3 linked regions of the Asanoa sp. WMMD1127 genome follow. The protein of the gene in region 2 interacts with the protein of the main gene of each other region in a pairwise test. Links are inferred from orthologs where the notes say so. Each region holds a gene or a part of one and is shown on either strand. Other genes may lie near its edges.

Region 1 (6,480 bases), 1.4 Mb from region 2 along the record:
AGACGACCGTGGTGCGCCCGGCGCGGGCGGCGCCGAGGCGGGCGGCGATCCGCGCCTCGGTGTGCGCGTCGACCGCGCTGGTCGGCTCGACCAGCACCAGCGTCTCGGGGTCGGCGACCAGCGCGCGGGCCAGCCGCAGGCGCTGCTGCTGGCCGCCGGAGAACTCGCGGCCTCGCTCGGCGACCAGGGTGTCGAGCCCGTCGGGCAGGGCGTCGAGCACGTCGCGGGCGCTCGCGGCGTCGAGGGCCGACGCGACCGCCGCGTCGCCCTTGGCCCGCGGGTCGAGCTCGCCGCGCAGCGGACCGGAGAACAGCCGCGCGTCGTTGTCGGCCACCAGCACCCGGGCTCGCACGTCGGCCAGGTCGAGATCGGCCAGCGGTACGCCGGACAGCGTGACGGCACCGTCGGCGAACCGGCCGAGCCGGTCGGCGATCGTGGCCGCCGCCACCGGGTCGCCGGCCGCGATCGCGGTGAACCGTCCTGGCTGGACGGTCAGCCCCGACTCGGCGTCGACGAGCGGCCCGGGCGGGGCCGAGACCGGCGCCGCCGGCGAAGTGAACTCGGGCTCGATGGTGAACATCCGCACCACCCGGCGGGCGGCGACGTGCCCCTTGGTCAGCCGGTCGATCGCCTCGGTCAGCTGGCGCAGCGGGCTGACCAGGAAGGCGACGTAGCCGTAGAGGGCGACGAGCTCGCCGGCGCTGATCTCGCCGCGCAGGGCGAAGCGGGCGCCGAGCCAGGTGACCAACACCAGGAACATGCCCGGCAGCAGGATCTCGGAGGCGGCGAGGAGGGACTCGATCCGGGCGACGCGTACGCCGGCCGATCGCAGGCCCTGCGACTCGGCGCGGTAGCGGCCGGCGAACGTCGACTCACCGCCGACGCCGCGCAGCACCCGCAGGCCCGCGACGAGGTCGCCGGCCCGGGTGGTCAGCTTGCCCTCCTGTTCGCGGTAGACCTGCTGGCGGCGCTGCAGCGGCTTGATCAGGCTGCCGGCGATCAGCATCATCACCGGCACGCCGATCACGACGACCAGCCCGAGCGGCACCGAGGTGCGCAGCAGGATGACCGCGACGGTGATGACCGCGACCAGCGATCCGGTGCCGCGGGCGGTGATGTCGAGTGCCCCGCCGATGTGGTTGATGTCGGCCGTGCCGATGCTGACGACCTCGCCGGTGGCCAGCCGTTTGGGCAGCGTGGCGCCGACCCGGTTGGCCTGCCGCACGGTGAGCTGGACGGTGCGGTAGGCGGCGGCGAGCCAGTTGAACCCGGCCATCCGGTGGCGCAGGACGCCGGTCGCGCCGGTGACCAGGCCGAGCCCCAGCAGCACCCCGCCCCAGCGGAGCAGGCCGTCGGGGTCGCGGTCGGCGAGGCCCGCGTCGATCGCCCGGCCGACGGTGGCCGGGATCAGCGCCTGGCTGACCATCCAGAGGGTCGCGAAGCCGATCGCGGCCAGCAACGACGGCCAGGTGCGGGCCGCCAGCCACAGCAGGTAGCGGGTGGCCGACCGGACATCGGGATCGCCGGGATCGGCGACGGGTAGGGGGCGCATAGCATGGCCGAAGTTAATTGATCAACTTTGACCGGCGCCACCGATTATCGGTCGACCTGGGTGAAGTCCCACTCGTGCGGTGGCCTGGCCACCAGCAGCGGCGGCGGGGCGCCCAGCGCCTGCGGATCGCTGCGCCATCTGGAAATCACGACGCACCGGTCGTCGGACGACGAGAACACCTCGCTGGCGATGTGCAGCGGGTAGACCTCGATCCGCGGGAGGGCCGTGTCGCAGACCCAGTCGACCAGGTCGGGCAGGCGCCCGGGCTCGGCCCGCGCCTCCCACATGCGCACGATCACGTGGCCGGACACTACACACTCACGAGCGTCAACGGCATCGCGGAGTCGGCCGGAAGATCCAACCGGCTGGGCCGTACGCCGGCCGCGACGAGGTGCGAGCCGAGCGCGGCCACCATCGCGCCGTTGTCGGTGCACAGCTTGGGCCGCGGCACCCGCACGGTGATGCCCACCTTGGCCGCCCGCTCCTCGGCCATCGCCCGCAGCCGGGAGTTGGCCGCGACGCCGCCGCCGATCACCAGCGTGTCCACGCCGTGCTGCCGGCAGGCGTCGATGGCCTTGGCGGTCAGCACGTCGCAGACCGCATCCTGGAAGGACGCTGCCACGTCGTTGACGGGCACCGGCTCGCCGGCCCGCTCGCGCGCCTCGACCCAGCGGGCCACCGCGGTCTTCAGCCCGGAGAACGAGAAGTCGAAGCGGTGCGCGGCCTGGTCCTTGGCCGCGGTCAGGCCGCGCGGGAAGGCGATCGTGGCCTGGCCCTCGCGGGCCGCGCGGTCGATCGGCGGCCCGCCGGGGAACGGCATGCCCAGCAGCCGGGCCACCTTGTCGAACGCCTCGCCGGCCGCGTCGTCGATGGTCGAGCCGAGCGGGGTCACGCCGCCGGCCAGGTCGTCGACGAGCAGCAGCGAGGAGTGGCCGCCGGAGACCAGCAGCGCGATCGCCGGCTCCGGCAGGGGGCCGTGTTCGAGCGTGTCCACGGCGACGTGGGCGGCGAGGTGGTTCACGCCGTAGACGGGCTTCTCGGCCGCGACCGCGTAGCCCTTGGCGGCGGCGACGCCGACCAGCAGGGCGCCGGCCAGGCCGGGGCCCGCCGTGACGGCGATCGCGTCGATGTCGGCCAGGGTCACGCCGGCGTCGTCGAGCGCGCGCTGCATGGTCGGCACCATCGCCTCGAGGTGCGCCCGGCTGGCCACCTCTGGCACGACGCCGCCGAACCGGGCGTGCAGGTCCACACTGGACGCCAACGCGTCGGCCAGCAGCGTCGTGCCGCGCACGATGCCCACGCCCGTCTCGTCGCAGGAGGTCTCGATGCCGAGGACCAGGGGTTCGTCAGTCACGTCTCATCACCAGCGCATCGGTGTTGCTCGGTTGGTAGTACCCACGGCGTACGCCGATCGGCTCGAAACCGTAGGTGGCGTAGAGCTTCTGGGCCGGGGCGTTGTCGACCGCGACCTCCAGCAGCACGGCGTGGGCGCGTTGCCGCTCGGCCTCGCCGAGCAGCGCCTCGACCATGACCCGGCCGATGCCCCGTCGCTGTGCGTCCCGGCGGACCGCGATGTTCTGGATCCACGCCTCGTCGCCGTTGACCGCCAGACCGCCGTACCCGAGGATCCGCTCCTGCTCGTCGAGGGCGACCAGGTAGAAGTGGCCGCTGGACAGCTCGTTCCAGAACATGCCGGCCGACCACTTCTCGTCGCCGAACAGGTCCTGCTCGATCGGCAGCAGCTGCGCGATGTGCCACCAGCGCAGCCGGGTGAGCTTGGCCGTCACCGCAGCACCGGCTTGTGCCCTCCCGCCGCGACGGCGTCCGGGCGGCGGAGATAGAGCGGGGTGAGCGGCTCGCTTGGCGCGCCGGCGCGGATCCGGTCGGCGGCGTGCGCGACGAAGCCGTCGATGGTGGGATAGCGCGGCTCGTCGAGGACCTTGACGCCGAGCCGGTCGGCGTATTTCAGGGCGCCGTCGCCGACCGCGACCGTGGCGGACCGTTCGGCGGCCACGTCGGGCAGGTCGACGTGCGGGCCGTCGACGCGCGCGCCGGCCTGGTCGTAGAGCGCCCAGTAGACCTCGCGCCGGCGGGCGTCGGTCGCCACCAGCGTGACCTGGCCCGGCATACCGCCGATCGCGTCGAGGGAGCACACGCCGTAGGTCGGAATGCCCAGCGCCTGGCCCATGCTGGCCGCGGTGACCAGGCCCACCCGCAGCCCGGTGAACGGCCCGGGGCCGGTGCCCGCGACGATCGCCCGCAGGTCGCGGACGGTGGCGCCGGAGCGGCGCAGGGCCTCGTCGACCTCGGGCGCCATCAGCTCGCCGTGCGCGCGCCCGTCGACCGTGCGCAGCTCCGCTGTCACCGTGTGGCCGGTCGGGGTGACGTCGACCACCGCCGCGGTCACCGCGGGCGTCGACGTGTCGAGGACGAGAACGAGCACGATATGCACCTTATCCGGCGGGCTGCCGTGACTGCCGCTCAGGCCGAGCGGCTCCAGTCGATGGGAGTCAGGCCCGCGTCGGCGAGGGCCTTGTTGGCGGCGCTGAACGGGCGGCTGCCGAGGAACCCGCGCGGGTTGAGCGGGCTCGGGTGGCCGGCCTCCAGCACGACGTGCGCCGGGTTGGTGACCAGCGCCGCCTTCTTGCGGGCGTAGCCGCCCCAGAGCAGGAAGACCACCCGGTCGGGCTGGTCCTGCAGGGCCCGGATGGTGGCGTCGGTGAACGCCTCCCAGCCCTTGTTGGCGTGCGACCCCGCCGCTCCCTCGCGCACCGTGAGCACCGCGTTGAGCAGCAGCACCCCCTGCGTCGCCCAGCCGCGCAGGTCGCCGCCGTCGGGCGCGGGGACGCCGAGGTCCGCGGCCAGCTCCTTGTAGACGTTGCGGAGCGAGGGCGGGACGCGTACGCCGGCCTGGACGCTGAAGCTGAGCCCGTGGGCCTGACCAGCGCGGTGGTAGGGATCCTGGCCGAGGATGACCACGCGGGCGTCGGCCGGCCCGCACAGCCGGTAGGCGGTGAACAGGTCGGTCAGCGGCGGGTAGACGGCGGTCGCCGCGTACTCGGCGGCCACGAAGGCGCCCAGGTCCGCGGTGGCGGCCGGGTCGAGGTGCGGCCCCAGGGCGCTCGCCCATTCGGGTGGCAGCAGGTCGAGCAGGTTCACCGGGCGTCCTCGGTGAGCGTCGCCACGCGGTCGGCCCAGTCGCCGCCGGCCGGTTCGAGCTCGATCACCCGGGTGTCGTCGTCGCGCCGGTCGATGCGTACGCGCAGATGCTCGTCGCGCAGTTGCTCGACGATGCCCTCACCCCACTCGACCACGGTGACCGCGTCGTCCATCGAGGCGTCCAGGTCGAGCCCGTCGATCTCGGCCAGCGGGTCGGCGGCGGCGCCGATCCGGTACGCGTCGGCGTGCACGAGCGGGGTCGCGCCGCCGTTGGCCCGGTCGGGGCGGTGCACCCGGGCGATCACGAAGGTCGGCGAGGTGACGTCGCCCTGCACGTGCAGGCCGGCGCCGATGCCCTGGACGAGCGCGGTCTTGCCGGCGCCGAGGGGGCCGGTCAGCACGACCAGGTCGCCGGGGCGCAGCACCGCCGCCAGCCGCGCGCCGAACGCCCGGGTGTCGTCCACAGTGTCCAGTTGGATCATGCCGAGATCTTCTCCAGGAATGCGAGGACCACCGCGTTCACCTCGTCGGCGTTTTCCAGCATGACGACGTGCCCGCTGTTGTTGACCTTCACGAACTCCGCGTCGGGCAGGTGGCGCAGGATCTCCTCGGAGTGCGCGACCGGAGTGATCATGTCTTTGTCACCGACGATTATCACGGTCGGGGTGCGCTCGAGCGCCGCCAGTGCCGGGTAGCGGGCGTGGGTGTAGAGCGTGCGCAGGTAGCGGGCGACCGTGTCGACCGACGTGCGCGAGTTCATCTTCTCCACATAGGACACCAGCGACGGGCTGGGGCGGGAGTCGCCGAAGCCGTACCGTCGGGTGAGCAGCCAGGCCAGGTCGGTCGCGGCGATGCGGGCGCGGTCGATGGTCGGGCCGGTCAGCCGGGTGGCGCTGTTGACCAGCGGCAGCAGTGGGCCGCCGACGCGGCCGATCAGCGCGGGCAGGCCCAGGCGGGTCTCGTCGATCAGGCCGCCCGAGGTGGCGATCAGCACGCAGCCCCGCACCCGGTCGTCGAAGAACTCCGGGTAGAGCTCGGCGAACGCCATGATGGTCATGCCGCCCATCGAGTGCCCGACCAGGATCAGCGGGCCGTCCGGGACCGTCTCGTCGATCACCGCGCGCAGCGTCTCGCCGAGGGCCGGCAGCTCGTATTCGCCGGTTTCCAGCTTGCCGGAGCGGCCGTGGCCGGGCTGGTCGTAGAAGACCATCCGGTGCTCGCCCTTGGCGGCGAGAGCCGTGCGCTGGAAGTGGAAGGTGCCCATGTCGAGGCAGAAGCCGTGGACGAACACGATGGTCGCCGGGGCCGGCTCGGTCACCGTCGGCTCGACCACCTCGACGTGGATGTCCGTGCCGTCGGCGGTGCTGACGGTGAGGACCTCGTCATAGGGCAGGCGGTCGAACGGCTCGTCCACGTAGGGGTCAGCCACGCCCCGCTTCGAGCGGCGGACGACCGCGCGCTCGACGGCTACTCCGGTGGCGATCCCGGCCGCGGCCAGACCGACCACCGCGCCGATGATGCCCGCGCGGCGTCGGGTGCTCATTCACCTTCCTCGCCGTCGTAAACCCGCGGGACTCTGGTGCTCCCGAATCGGGTGACGATCTCGTAGTTGATGGTGTCGATGGCCGCGGCCCAGTCGTCGGCGGTGGGCGCACCGTCGTCGCCGGGGCCGAACAGGGTCGCCACGTCGCCGGGCGCGACCGGCTGGTCGCCGACGTCGAGGACGATCTGGTCCATGCAGACCCGGCCCGCGATCGTGTGCCGGACGC
Region 2 (6,480 bases):
GCGGAGCGCGAGGCCGACGAGCTTCGCGTTGACCCGGTCCACCACGACGAGCCGGTCCTCGACGACGAAGGTCTCGTCCTCGTCGCCCAGGTTGCGGTCCCAGAGCCGGTGGCCGTCGCCGGGATCGAGCACGAACACCCGGCGGGGCTCGGTGCTGCCGATCGGGTTCGCGTAGGCGAGCACCGCGCCCGGCACCGCCCGGATGCCCTCCCAGGTGCTGGCCGCGTCCGGCAACGTCTCGCGCCAGAGCTGCTTGCCGTTGGTGGCGTCGGCGGCGACGACGGTCAGCTTGTCGTCGATCGTGTAGGCGAAGTAGGCGCGGTCACCGGCGACGTGGCTCCAGACGTAGTACGACGTCGCCTCCATCCCCAGCGGGGACCCGACATCGGCGAACGCCGCGAACTTGACCTTGTCGAAGCCGTCCCGGTTGACCAGCATGACGATGACGGCGACCGCCGCGACGATCAGGACCAGCCCGGCCGCGGCGGCGGAGACCACCAACCCCCGCCGGGACCGCGGCGGCCCGGCCGTCGGGGCGACCCACGCGGAATCGCGTTGCGGCGGGACGGGTGGCGGCGGCGCGGCACCGCCGGACACCGGGGAGACCTCGGGCGGCGCGCTGGTGACGCGGGCGGTGCCGGCGGCCGACGGCGCCGTGGCCGCCACCGCGACCGCGGCGGGCAGCTCGGCCAGCGCCCCCTCGGCCACCGGCAGCTCCGGCTGCTCGAGCACCGTCGGCGCCAGGCCGAGATCGGCGTGCAGCATGCGTGCCACCAGCGGCACCCGGGACGATCCACCCACCAGGAACAGGCCGGCGAGCTGATCCGGCCGCAAGGCGGCCGCCGTGATCACCCCGGCCGTCTCGATCACTCCGCGGCGCAGCAGCGGCGTCGCCAGCTGCTCGAGCTCGTCGCGGGTCAGGTGCACGGCCTTCTCGACGCCCGGCACGGCGACCGGCGCCACGGCCGCCCGGGACAGCATCTCCTTGGCGCCCCGCACGTCGTCCCAGAAGCGGCGGCGGTCGCGCCACTGCGCCGTGTTGGCCGGGTTGCGCAGCCGCTCCCACGCGGCCGGGTCGATGCCGGCCAGGCCGTGGCCGAGGTGGTCGACCAGGGCCGCATCGAGGTCGAGGCCGCCGAGCTCGGCGACCCCGCCGGCGGAGACGACGCTGAAGGAGACGCGGCCGGACGGGTCCGGGCCGTCGTTGCGGACCACCGCGATGTCGAGCGTCCCGCCACCGAAGTCGAAGACGGCCAGCGCCGAGCCGACGGGCACCGGCCGGCGCAGCACCTCGGCGAAGTAGCGGGCCGCGGCCACCGGCTCCGGCACCAGCACGGTGCTGGCCGGCCAGCCGGCGCGGGACAGCGCCACGGACAGCACCTGGCGGCGGGTGGCGCCCCAGGCCGCGGGATAGGTCACCGCCGCGGGCGGCAGGTAGCCGGCCGCCTCGACGGCGGCGTGCGCGACCGCGGCGAGGATGGCGGCGAGCAGGTCGACCGTGGCCACCTCGCGGTCGCCGAGCAACACCGCGGGCGCGTCGACGTGCCGCTTGGGATTGGGCTCGTAGCGGGCCGGGTCCGCCTGGGCCAGCCGTTGCGCGTCGCGCCCGACGTGCAGCCGGCCCGCGTCGTCGAGGAGCACGCCGGAGGGCAGGAGCGGTTGACCGTCGAAGAGCAACGGTCGGGTGCGCCCGTCGGGCCAGCGCAACACGGCGACCGTGTTCGACGTGCCCAGGTCGACCCCGAGCGCATGCCCTTGCATCTGCCGACTCCTCCACGGGCGAGGGGATGCCCGGCCTGCATCGTACGGGCCGGGCACGCCCACCCGTGATCAGAGGAAGCGGCGGTCCACGTTGAGGCCCTGGGTCAGCTTCAGCGTGATGAACTCGTTGTTGTCGGGCACGCCGGCGGTGCGGCCGGCCGAGCCTGGGAAGTTGTTGTCGTTGAGCACGGCGATCGTCTTGTCGTCGAGGATCACGACGTCCTCGATGGTCTGGAACGGGAACGTGAAGGTCTTGCCGAACCCACCGAGCTGCTTCGGGTTGCTGATGTTCATCAGGTCCGCGACCAGGGTCTTGTCCATGGCTCCGTCCCTGTCGCGGTCCGCGAAGTTGGCCAGGTAGATCTTCTTGGTCTTCGCGGTCGGGCCCTGGCCGTTGTCCCGCTCGATGATCAGGAAGCGGTGCCCGTCGACCGCGATGGCGTCACCGATCGCGTTGGCCGGGTCGTCGAGCTCATAGACATAGCGCTTCCCGGTGTACGAGCCAGCGCGCACGTCGAACTCGTTGAAGCGCAGCGTGCCCGGGGTGTCACCGGCGACGGTGCCCTCCAGCAGCGGGTAGAGCTTGCGCCCGTCGGGCGACTGGGCCATGCCCTCGAAGCCCTTGCTGCTGTTGATGTTGTTGGGCGTCGTGCCGCGCAGCGGGTTCTCCGGAGCGAAGACGCCGGGCAGCGAGATCGGTGCCTGCATGAGTGCGCCGGTCCGGTCGAAGTGGAGCAGGAACGGGCCGAACTCGTCACCGATCCAGTACGTGCCGTCGGCCGCCCGCTGGATCGACTCGACGTCGAAGTCCGAGCCGGTCAGCACCCGGTCGGTCCGGGTCAGCGGCCACGTCACGTACCCCTTGGGGTCGGTCAGGTTGATGCCGCCGAGCACGTCGACCCTGTTGGTGTGGAGCACCGGCGCGATCGTGTGGATGCGCAGGACGAAGTCCCCGCTGTTGGCCTTGTTGCCGAAGCCGTTGTCCGACATCACCTCGAAGGTGCCGTCGCCGTTCTTCACGATGCCGCTGAAGCCCTGCACCGGCTGGTCGGCCCAGGGTGCGGCGACACCGTTGACCGGCGCGGTGTCGAGCAGCGAACCGGACGGCTCGCTGGCCGGCACGAAGGTCAGCGCCGGCAGCGACGCGAAGCCGGTCAGCGTGGCCGGGCCGAACTCGTCGGCGTCGTGCGCGGACGCGGGGCCCGCCACACCGACGGCGAGGGCGGCGATCATCGCCGCGCCCGCGACTGCGTTGAGACGTTTGGTCATGAGGCGAGAAGCTAGCCAGCCATGATGAACCGGTCGGGGTGGTGGCGTGAACGCCGGCTGTCAGCCCGCCTCGGTGCGGCGGCGGGCGACCTCCGCCAGCGTGACCGCGGCGGCGACGCTGGCGTTGAGCGACTCCACCTCGGACACCATCGGGATGCCGACCCGCATGTCGCAGGTCTCGCCGACGAGCCGGGACAGGCCGCGGCCCTCGGAGCCGACGACGACCACCAGCGGGCCGACGGCGGCCTCGAGGTTGTAGAGATCGGTCTCGCCGTCGGCGTCGAGGCCGATCACCACGAAACCCTCGCGCTGGCAGGCCTTGAGCGCCCGGGTCAGGTTGACCACCTGGCTGACCGGCACGCGGGCGGCGGCGCCGGCGCTGGTGCGCCATGCGGTCGCGGTGATGCCGGCCGCCCGCCGCTCGGGGATGAACACGCCCTGCGCGCCGAACGCGGCCGCCGAACGGATCACGGCGCCGAGGTTGCGCGGGTCGGTGACCCCGTCGAGCGCGACCAGCAGCGGCGTCGGGTGCTCCAGGGCCGCCGCCATCAGGTCGTCGAACGGCTCGTAGGCGAACGGCGGCACCTGCAGCCCGACGCCCTGGTGCAGCACGCCACCGGTCATCCGGTCGAGCTCGGCCCGGCCGACCTCGAGCAGCGCGATGCCCCGGTCGCCGGCGGTACGCACGATCTCGGTGATCCGGTCGTCGATGTCGATGCCCTGCGCGACGTAGAGCGCGGTCGCGGGGACCAGCGCGCGCAGCGCCTCGAGCACCGGGTTGCGCCCGACCAGCAGCTCCGGCGCGTCCTTGGGGGTCTGGGCGCGGCGCCCGGGCGCCACCCGCGGGCCGCCGCGGGCCGGCTGGCGGCTCGTCGGCTTGGCGCCCTTGGTGCCCTTGCCCCAGGTGGTGTCCTTGGTGCCCGGCTGCCCGATCTTGGGCGCCCGGCCCTCGGCCGCCGCCGCGCGCTTCTCCTTCTCCTGTTTCCAGGCGGTGCGCTGCGGCAGCTTCTCGGTGCCCGAGTAGCCCTTGTGCCACGGCCGCTCGTCGGCGGGCAGCGTGCGCCCCTTGCCGGCCAGGCCCGCCTTGTTCTTGCCGCCCGAGCCGACGGTCGCGCCCTTCTTGGGCGTGACCCGCCGGCCGCGTCGCTGGGAGTTGCCCGCCATCAGTCCCTCGTTCCGATCGTCCAACGTGGGCCGTGCGGAGTGTCCTCGACGTTGACGCCGGCCGCGTTCAGCTGGTCCCGCACGGCGTCGGCGGCGGACCAGTCCTTCCTGGTGCGTGCCTGCGCACGCTGTTCGAGCGCGAGCTTGACCAGCGAGTCGACGATCTCGCGGAGCTCCTCGCCGGGCGTGCCACCGGTCGACGCGACCGACCACGCCGGGTCGAGCGGGTCGATGCCGAGCACGTCGAGCATCGCCCGCACACTGGCCAGCGCCGCGCGTACGCCCTCGTCGTCGCCCTTGGCCAGCGCGGTGTTGCCGAGCCGGACCTGCTCGTGTGCGACGGCGATCGCGCCGGAGGTGTTGAGGTCGTCGTTCATCGCCTCGACGAACTCCGCCGGCGGCTCACCGGCCGGGATCGCGCCGACGGCCTCGACCGCGCGCTGCACGAAACCCTCGACCCGGCGGTACGCCGTCGCCGACTCCCGCAATGCCTCGTCGGAGTAGTCGATCCGCGAGCGGTAGTGCACGGTCACGAAGTAGTGGCGCAACTCGACCATCCGTACGCCGAGCGCCGTTATGTAGTCGAGGTCGAGCACGTTGCCCGTCGACTTGCCCATCTTGGACTCGCCGAGGTTGAGCAGCCCGTTGTGCACCCAGTAGCGGGCGAACGGCAGGCCCGCCGAGCGCGACTGGGCGATCTCGTTCTCGTGGTGCGGGAACGTGAGGTCGAGCCCGCCGCCGTGGATGTCGAACTCGGGGCCGAGGTAGCGCAGGCACATGGCCGAGCACTCGATGTGCCAGCCGGGGCGGCCGGCGCCCCACGGGCTCCACCACTGGCCCTCGACCGGCTCGTCGCTCTTGTAGCCTTTCCACAGCGCGAAGTCGCGCGGGTCGCGCTTGGCCCGCTCGGCGCTGTCGGCGGCACTGGTCATCTCGTCCACCCGCTGGCCCGACAGGGCGCCGTAGTCGGCGTAGGACTTCACGTCGAAGTAGACGTCGCCGGAGCCGTCCTCCGCCACGTACGCGTGGCCGTTGTCGATCAACATGGTGATCAACTGGTGCATCTCGGTGATGTGGCCGGTGGCGCGCGGCGAGTAGGTCGGCGGCTGCACGTTGAGGGCGCGGTAGGCGGCGTCGAGGACGACCTCGTTGGCGTAGGCGATCGCCCAGTAGGGCTTGCCCTGCTCCAGCGACTTCTGCAGCACCTTGTCGTCGATGTCGGTGATGTTGCGCACGAACGTCACCTGGTAGCCGGTGCGCTCGAACCACCGCCGCAGCACGTCGTAGCTGACGCCGGAGCGAAGGTGACCGATGTGCGGCTCGGACTGCACGGTGAGGCCACACAGGTACATCGCGACCTTGCCGGCCTCACGCGGGACGAACTCCCGCACCGATCGGGTCGCGGTGTCATGCAAACGCAGCGTCACCTGACAAGGGTAGCGTTGATCCGTTTGCGCCTATGCTCGCGGTGTGACGCAGCCGGGCTACCGCGCGGGTGAGACGGCCCAGACGCTGGATCGTGGCCTGCGGCTGCTCTATCTGATCGCCGACGCACCGGACGGATTGACCGTCACCGAGGCCGCCGAGCGGCTGGGCGTCGGGCGGGCGGTGGTCTACCGGCTGGTCGGCGCCTTGACGTCGCACGGGCTGGTCAGGCGCGACGCGGCCGGGCGGTTGCGGCTCGGGGCGGGGGTGCTGCAGCTGGCCCGGCGGGCCCATCCGTTGGTGATCTCGGCGGCCATGCCGGCGTTGCGGCGGCTGGCCGAGGAGGTCGGTGCGACGGCCCATCTGACGATCGCCGAGGGTACGGACGCCGTGGCGCTGGCGGTCGTCGAGCCGACCTGGACGGCGTTTCACGTTGCGTATCGGGCCGGGTCGCGGCATCCGCTGGCCCGGGGCGCGGCCGGGCGGGCGATCCTGGCCGGGCGGGCCGGTTCGCCTGATCCGGTGACCACGGTCGGCGAGTTGCAGCCCGGGGCGTTCGGTGTGGCGGCGCCGGTGCTCGGCGTCGAAGGGTTGGACGCGAGCGTCGGGGTGGTGGCGCTGTCGGCGCTCTCCCTCGAGGAGGTCGGTCCGTTGGTGGCCGCGGCGGCCGCGACGGTCTCGGGCGCGCTGACCTCCTAGCCCTTTCCACAGCGGGCGGGCGAGTTATCCACAGGCTGTGTACGGGCCTCCCACGCTGGTTATCCACAGGTCTGTCCACCGGTCGCGTGTTGGTCGGACGCTGTTCACATGCGAACCTCTCGTCCCGCCGTTCGTCCAGCCGCGCTCGAATGGCGGGTGTTC
Region 3 (3,005 bases), 1.4 Mb from region 2 along the record:
GCAACAGCCCACCGGAGCGCGCCACCCGCGCCGCCGCGGAACCCAACGCTCCCGACACCGCATCAGACAGCACAACAAGAGCCCGCCCGGCGACAAAGGACGGATCAGCCGCCGCACACACCTGCGCCGAGACCGACGCCAACGCTGAGGCCACCAGCTCCAGCTCGCCCGCCCGCGCACGCAACAGACCGGGCTCCACCCGCAGGTCACCGTCCACCACGACCACCCTCCCGACCGACGAAGCGAAGAGAAACCCAAGCTAGGCCGGCCACAACCTCGACAGGCGCGCCTGTGGACAAGGAGCGAGACCAACACCCGGCAACCGTCCACAGGGCTTGCCCACCGCGTACACCCGCTGCTAATAGGCTGTGGTGATGATCGTCGCTGTCGGGATCGACGTGGTCCTCGTCGAACGGTTCACCGGGGCACTGGCCCGCACACCGCTGCTCGGCGACCGCCTCTTCACGGAGGGGGAGCGGTTCACCGGTTCCGGCAACCCGCGCTCACCGGAGTCCCTCGCCGCCCGCTTCGCCGCCAAGGAGGCCGTGGCCAAGGCCCTGGGCGCCCCCGCCGGCCTGCGCTGGCACGACTGCGAGATCGTCACCGACCCCGACGGCCGACCCTGGCTCACGGTCAGCGGCACCGTCGCCGCCGCGGCCGCCGAGCGGGGCGTCAACCGCTGGCACCTGTCCCTTTCCCACGACGGCGGCATCGCGTCCGCGATGGTGGTGGCCGAGCAATGAGAAGAGCCTGGCGGGTCGCCGACGTGCGGGCAGCCGAAGAAGCGCTGATGGCCCGCCTCCCGGAGGGCACCCTGATGCAACGCGCCGCCGCCGGCCTTGCCCGCCGCTGCGTTTTGATCCTCGAAGAGGTCTACGGCAAGCGCGTCACGCTCCTCGTCGGCGCCGGCAACAACGGCGGCGACGCCCTCTACGCCGGCGCGCTGCTGGCCCGCCGCGGCGCCGCCGTCACCGCCGTCCTCCTCGACCCGGCCCGCACCCACCGGGGCGGACTGAGCGCCCTCGAGAAGGCCGGCGGCCGGGCCACCGACACCCCACCGCAGGTCATCGACCTGATCGTCGACGGCATCGTCGGCATCGGCGCCAAGGGCGGCCTGCGCAGCGGCGCCGCCACCACGCTCCACCGGGCCATCGAGCGCCGCGGCACCAACCAAAAGCGCCCGATCGTCGTCGCCGTCGACGTCCCCAGCGGCGTCGACGTCGACACGGGCGACGTACCCGGGAAAGCGGTCCAGGCCGACGTCACCGTCACCTTCGGCTGCCTGAAGCCCGCCCACGTCGTCGGCCCGGCCGCCCCGCTCGCCGGCGAGATCGAGCTCGTCGACATCGGCCTCGCCGAAACCCTTCGCGCCGACCCGGCCGTCCTCGTCCCGAACCGCGCCGACATCGCCGACGCGCTGCCGACCCACAAGCCGACGGACGAGAAGTACAACCGGGGAGTCGTCGGCATCGCGACGGGTTCGAGCACCTACCCCGGCGCCGCCATCCTCTCCACCTGGGGCGCGCTGGCCGGCCCGACCGGCATGGTCCGCTACGCCGGCACCGCCAAGGAGTACGTCGTCCGCGCCCACCCCAGCGTCGTCGCCACCGAGCGGATCACCGACGCCGGCCGCGTGCAGGCCTGGGTCGTCGGCAGCGGCCTGGGCACGGACGAGAGCGCCGCCACCACCGTCCGCACGGTCCTCGCCACCAGCCTCCCCGTCGTCCTCGACGCCGACGCGCTCACGCTGCTGGTCGACGGCGGGATGGCCGACCTGATGCGCGGCCGCAGCGCCCCGATGGTGCTCACGCCGCACGACCGCGAGTTCGCCCGCCTGGCCGGCGAGGAGCCCGGCACGGACCGGGTCGCGGCCGCCCTGCGCCTGGCCGCGCACACCAACGCGGTGGTCCTCCTCAAGGGTGATCGCACGATCGTCGCCACCCCGAGCGGCCACGCGTACGCCAATCCGACCGGCACCGCGGCCCTCGCCACCGGCGGTACGGGCGACGTCCTCGCCGGCCTCCTCGGCTCCCTGCTGGCCGGCGGCCTGCGTCCGGAGGTGGCCGCCGTCACGGCCGCCTACCTGCACGGACTCGCGGGGCGGGAAGCGGCCCGGCACGGCCCGGTGACCGCGCCGGACGTCGCCGCCGCCCTGCGCGCCGTGGTCAACGACCTGCGCCCGGGTGACCCGGAAATCACCGCTACCGGCAGGTAGCCTGGCAGGCATGTGGCAAGCCGAAGTGCGCGTCGACCTCGACGCCATCCGCGCCAACGTGGCCCGGCTCAAGGCCGGCACCACCGCTGCGGTGATGGCGGTCGTCAAGGGCGACGGCTACGGCCACGGCATGGTCCCGGCCGCCCGGGCCGCGCTGGCCGGGGGCGCGACCTGGCTGGGCGTCTGCACCCTCGACGAGGCGCTCGGCCTGCGCCGGGCCGGCATCACCGCGCCGGTCCTGGCCTGGCTGCTGACCCCGGGCCTGCCGCTGCACGAGGGCGTCGCCAACGACATCGACCTGAGCGCCGCCAGCCTCGGCCAGCTCGACGAGATGATCAAGGCCGGCCAGGAGGCGAGGAAGCCCACCCGGGTGCACCTCAAGATCGACACGGGCCTGTCCCGGGGCGGCGCCACCGCCGACGACTGGCCGGCCCTGGTCGAGGCGGCCGCCAAGGCCCAGGCCGACGGCGCCATCGAGATCGTCGGCATCTGGAGCCACTTCGTCTACGCGGACGCGCCCGGCCACGAGACCATCGACCGCCAGCTCGACGCCTACCGCGACGCCCTCGCGGTGGCCGAGCGGCTCGGCGTCCGCCCGCCGCTGCGCCACATCGCCAACTCCGCGGCCACGCTGACCCGCCCGGACGCCCACTTCGACCTGGTCCGCCCCGGCATCGCGGTCTACGGCCTGTCGCCCATCCCCGGCGAGCAGTTCGGCCTGCGCCCCGCGATGACCGCCCGGGCCCGCCTCATGCTCACCAAGCGGGTGCCGGCCGGCACCGGCGTCTCC

The links.
Region 1: the proteins of rlmB (region 2) and tsaE interact in binary tests that used the Escherichia coli proteins (3 or more experiments, as listed by UniProt). The link is inferred for Asanoa sp. WMMD1127 from one-to-one orthologs.
Region 3: the proteins of rlmB (region 2) and O7635_RS04685 interact in binary tests that used the Escherichia coli proteins (3 or more experiments, as listed by UniProt). The link is inferred for Asanoa sp. WMMD1127 from one-to-one orthologs.

Annotation. Positions count from the first base shown.
Region 1 is NZ_JARUBP010000001.1:949,495-955,974, forward strand. Bases 3,451-6,450 are described here. They hold tsaE (tRNA (adenosine(37)-N6)-threonylcarbamoyltransferase complex ATPase subunit type 1 TsaE), read right to left. Parts: upstream 5,194-6,450; coding sequence 4,708-5,193; downstream 3,451-4,707. Other genes in these bases: tsaB (tRNA (adenosine(37)-N6)-threonylcarbamoyltransferase complex dimerization subunit type 1 TsaB), read right to left, coding at 3,451-3,995; ung (uracil-DNA glycosylase), read right to left, coding at 4,034-4,711; O7635_RS04675 (alpha/beta hydrolase), read right to left, coding at 5,190-6,254; alr (alanine racemase), read right to left, coding at 6,251-6,450. Outside these bases: O7635_RS04640 (ABC transporter ATP-binding protein), read right to left, coding at 1-1,552; O7635_RS04645 (hypothetical protein), read right to left, coding at 1,597-1,851; tRNA (adenosine(37)-N6)-threonylcarbamoyltransferase complex transferase subunit TsaD, read right to left, coding at 1,863-2,906; rimI (ribosomal protein S18-alanine N-acetyltransferase), read right to left, coding at 2,899-3,339; more of tsaB, read right to left, coding at 3,336-3,450; more of alr, read right to left, coding at 6,451-6,480. UniProt on the Escherichia coli protein: Required for the formation of a threonylcarbamoyl group on adenosine at position 37 (t(6)A37) in tRNAs that read codons beginning with adenine.
Region 2 is NZ_JARUBP010000001.1:2,393,324-2,399,803, reverse strand. What follows is about bases 2,143-5,142. They hold rlmB (23S rRNA (guanosine(2251)-2'-O)-methyltransferase RlmB), read right to left. Parts: upstream 4,195-5,142; coding sequence 3,091-4,194; downstream 2,143-3,090. Other genes in these bases: cysS (cysteine--tRNA ligase), read right to left, coding at 4,194-5,142; O7635_RS11525 (esterase-like activity of phytase family protein), read right to left, coding at 2,143-3,030. Also shown: O7635_RS11530 (hsp70 family protein), read right to left, coding at 1-1,761; more of O7635_RS11525, read right to left, coding at 1,831-2,142; more of cysS, read right to left, coding at 5,143-5,621; O7635_RS11510 (helix-turn-helix domain-containing protein), read left to right, coding at 5,665-6,318; O7635_RS11505 (hypothetical protein), read left to right, coding at 6,427-6,480. UniProt on the Escherichia coli protein: Specifically methylates the ribose of guanosine 2251 in 23S rRNA.
Region 3 is NZ_JARUBP010000001.1:956,087-959,091, reverse strand. What follows is about bases 1-2,977. They hold O7635_RS04685 (NAD(P)H-hydrate dehydratase), read left to right. Parts: upstream 1-739; coding sequence 740-2,215; downstream 2,216-2,977. Other genes in these bases: alr (alanine racemase), read left to right, coding at 2,226-2,977; O7635_RS04690 (holo-ACP synthase), read left to right, coding at 375-743; O7635_RS04695 (hypothetical protein), read right to left, coding at 1-217. Outside these bases: more of alr, read left to right, coding at 2,978-3,005. UniProt on the Escherichia coli protein: Bifunctional enzyme that catalyzes the epimerization of the S- and R-forms of NAD(P)HX and the dehydration of the S-form of NAD(P)HX at the expense of ADP, which is converted to AMP.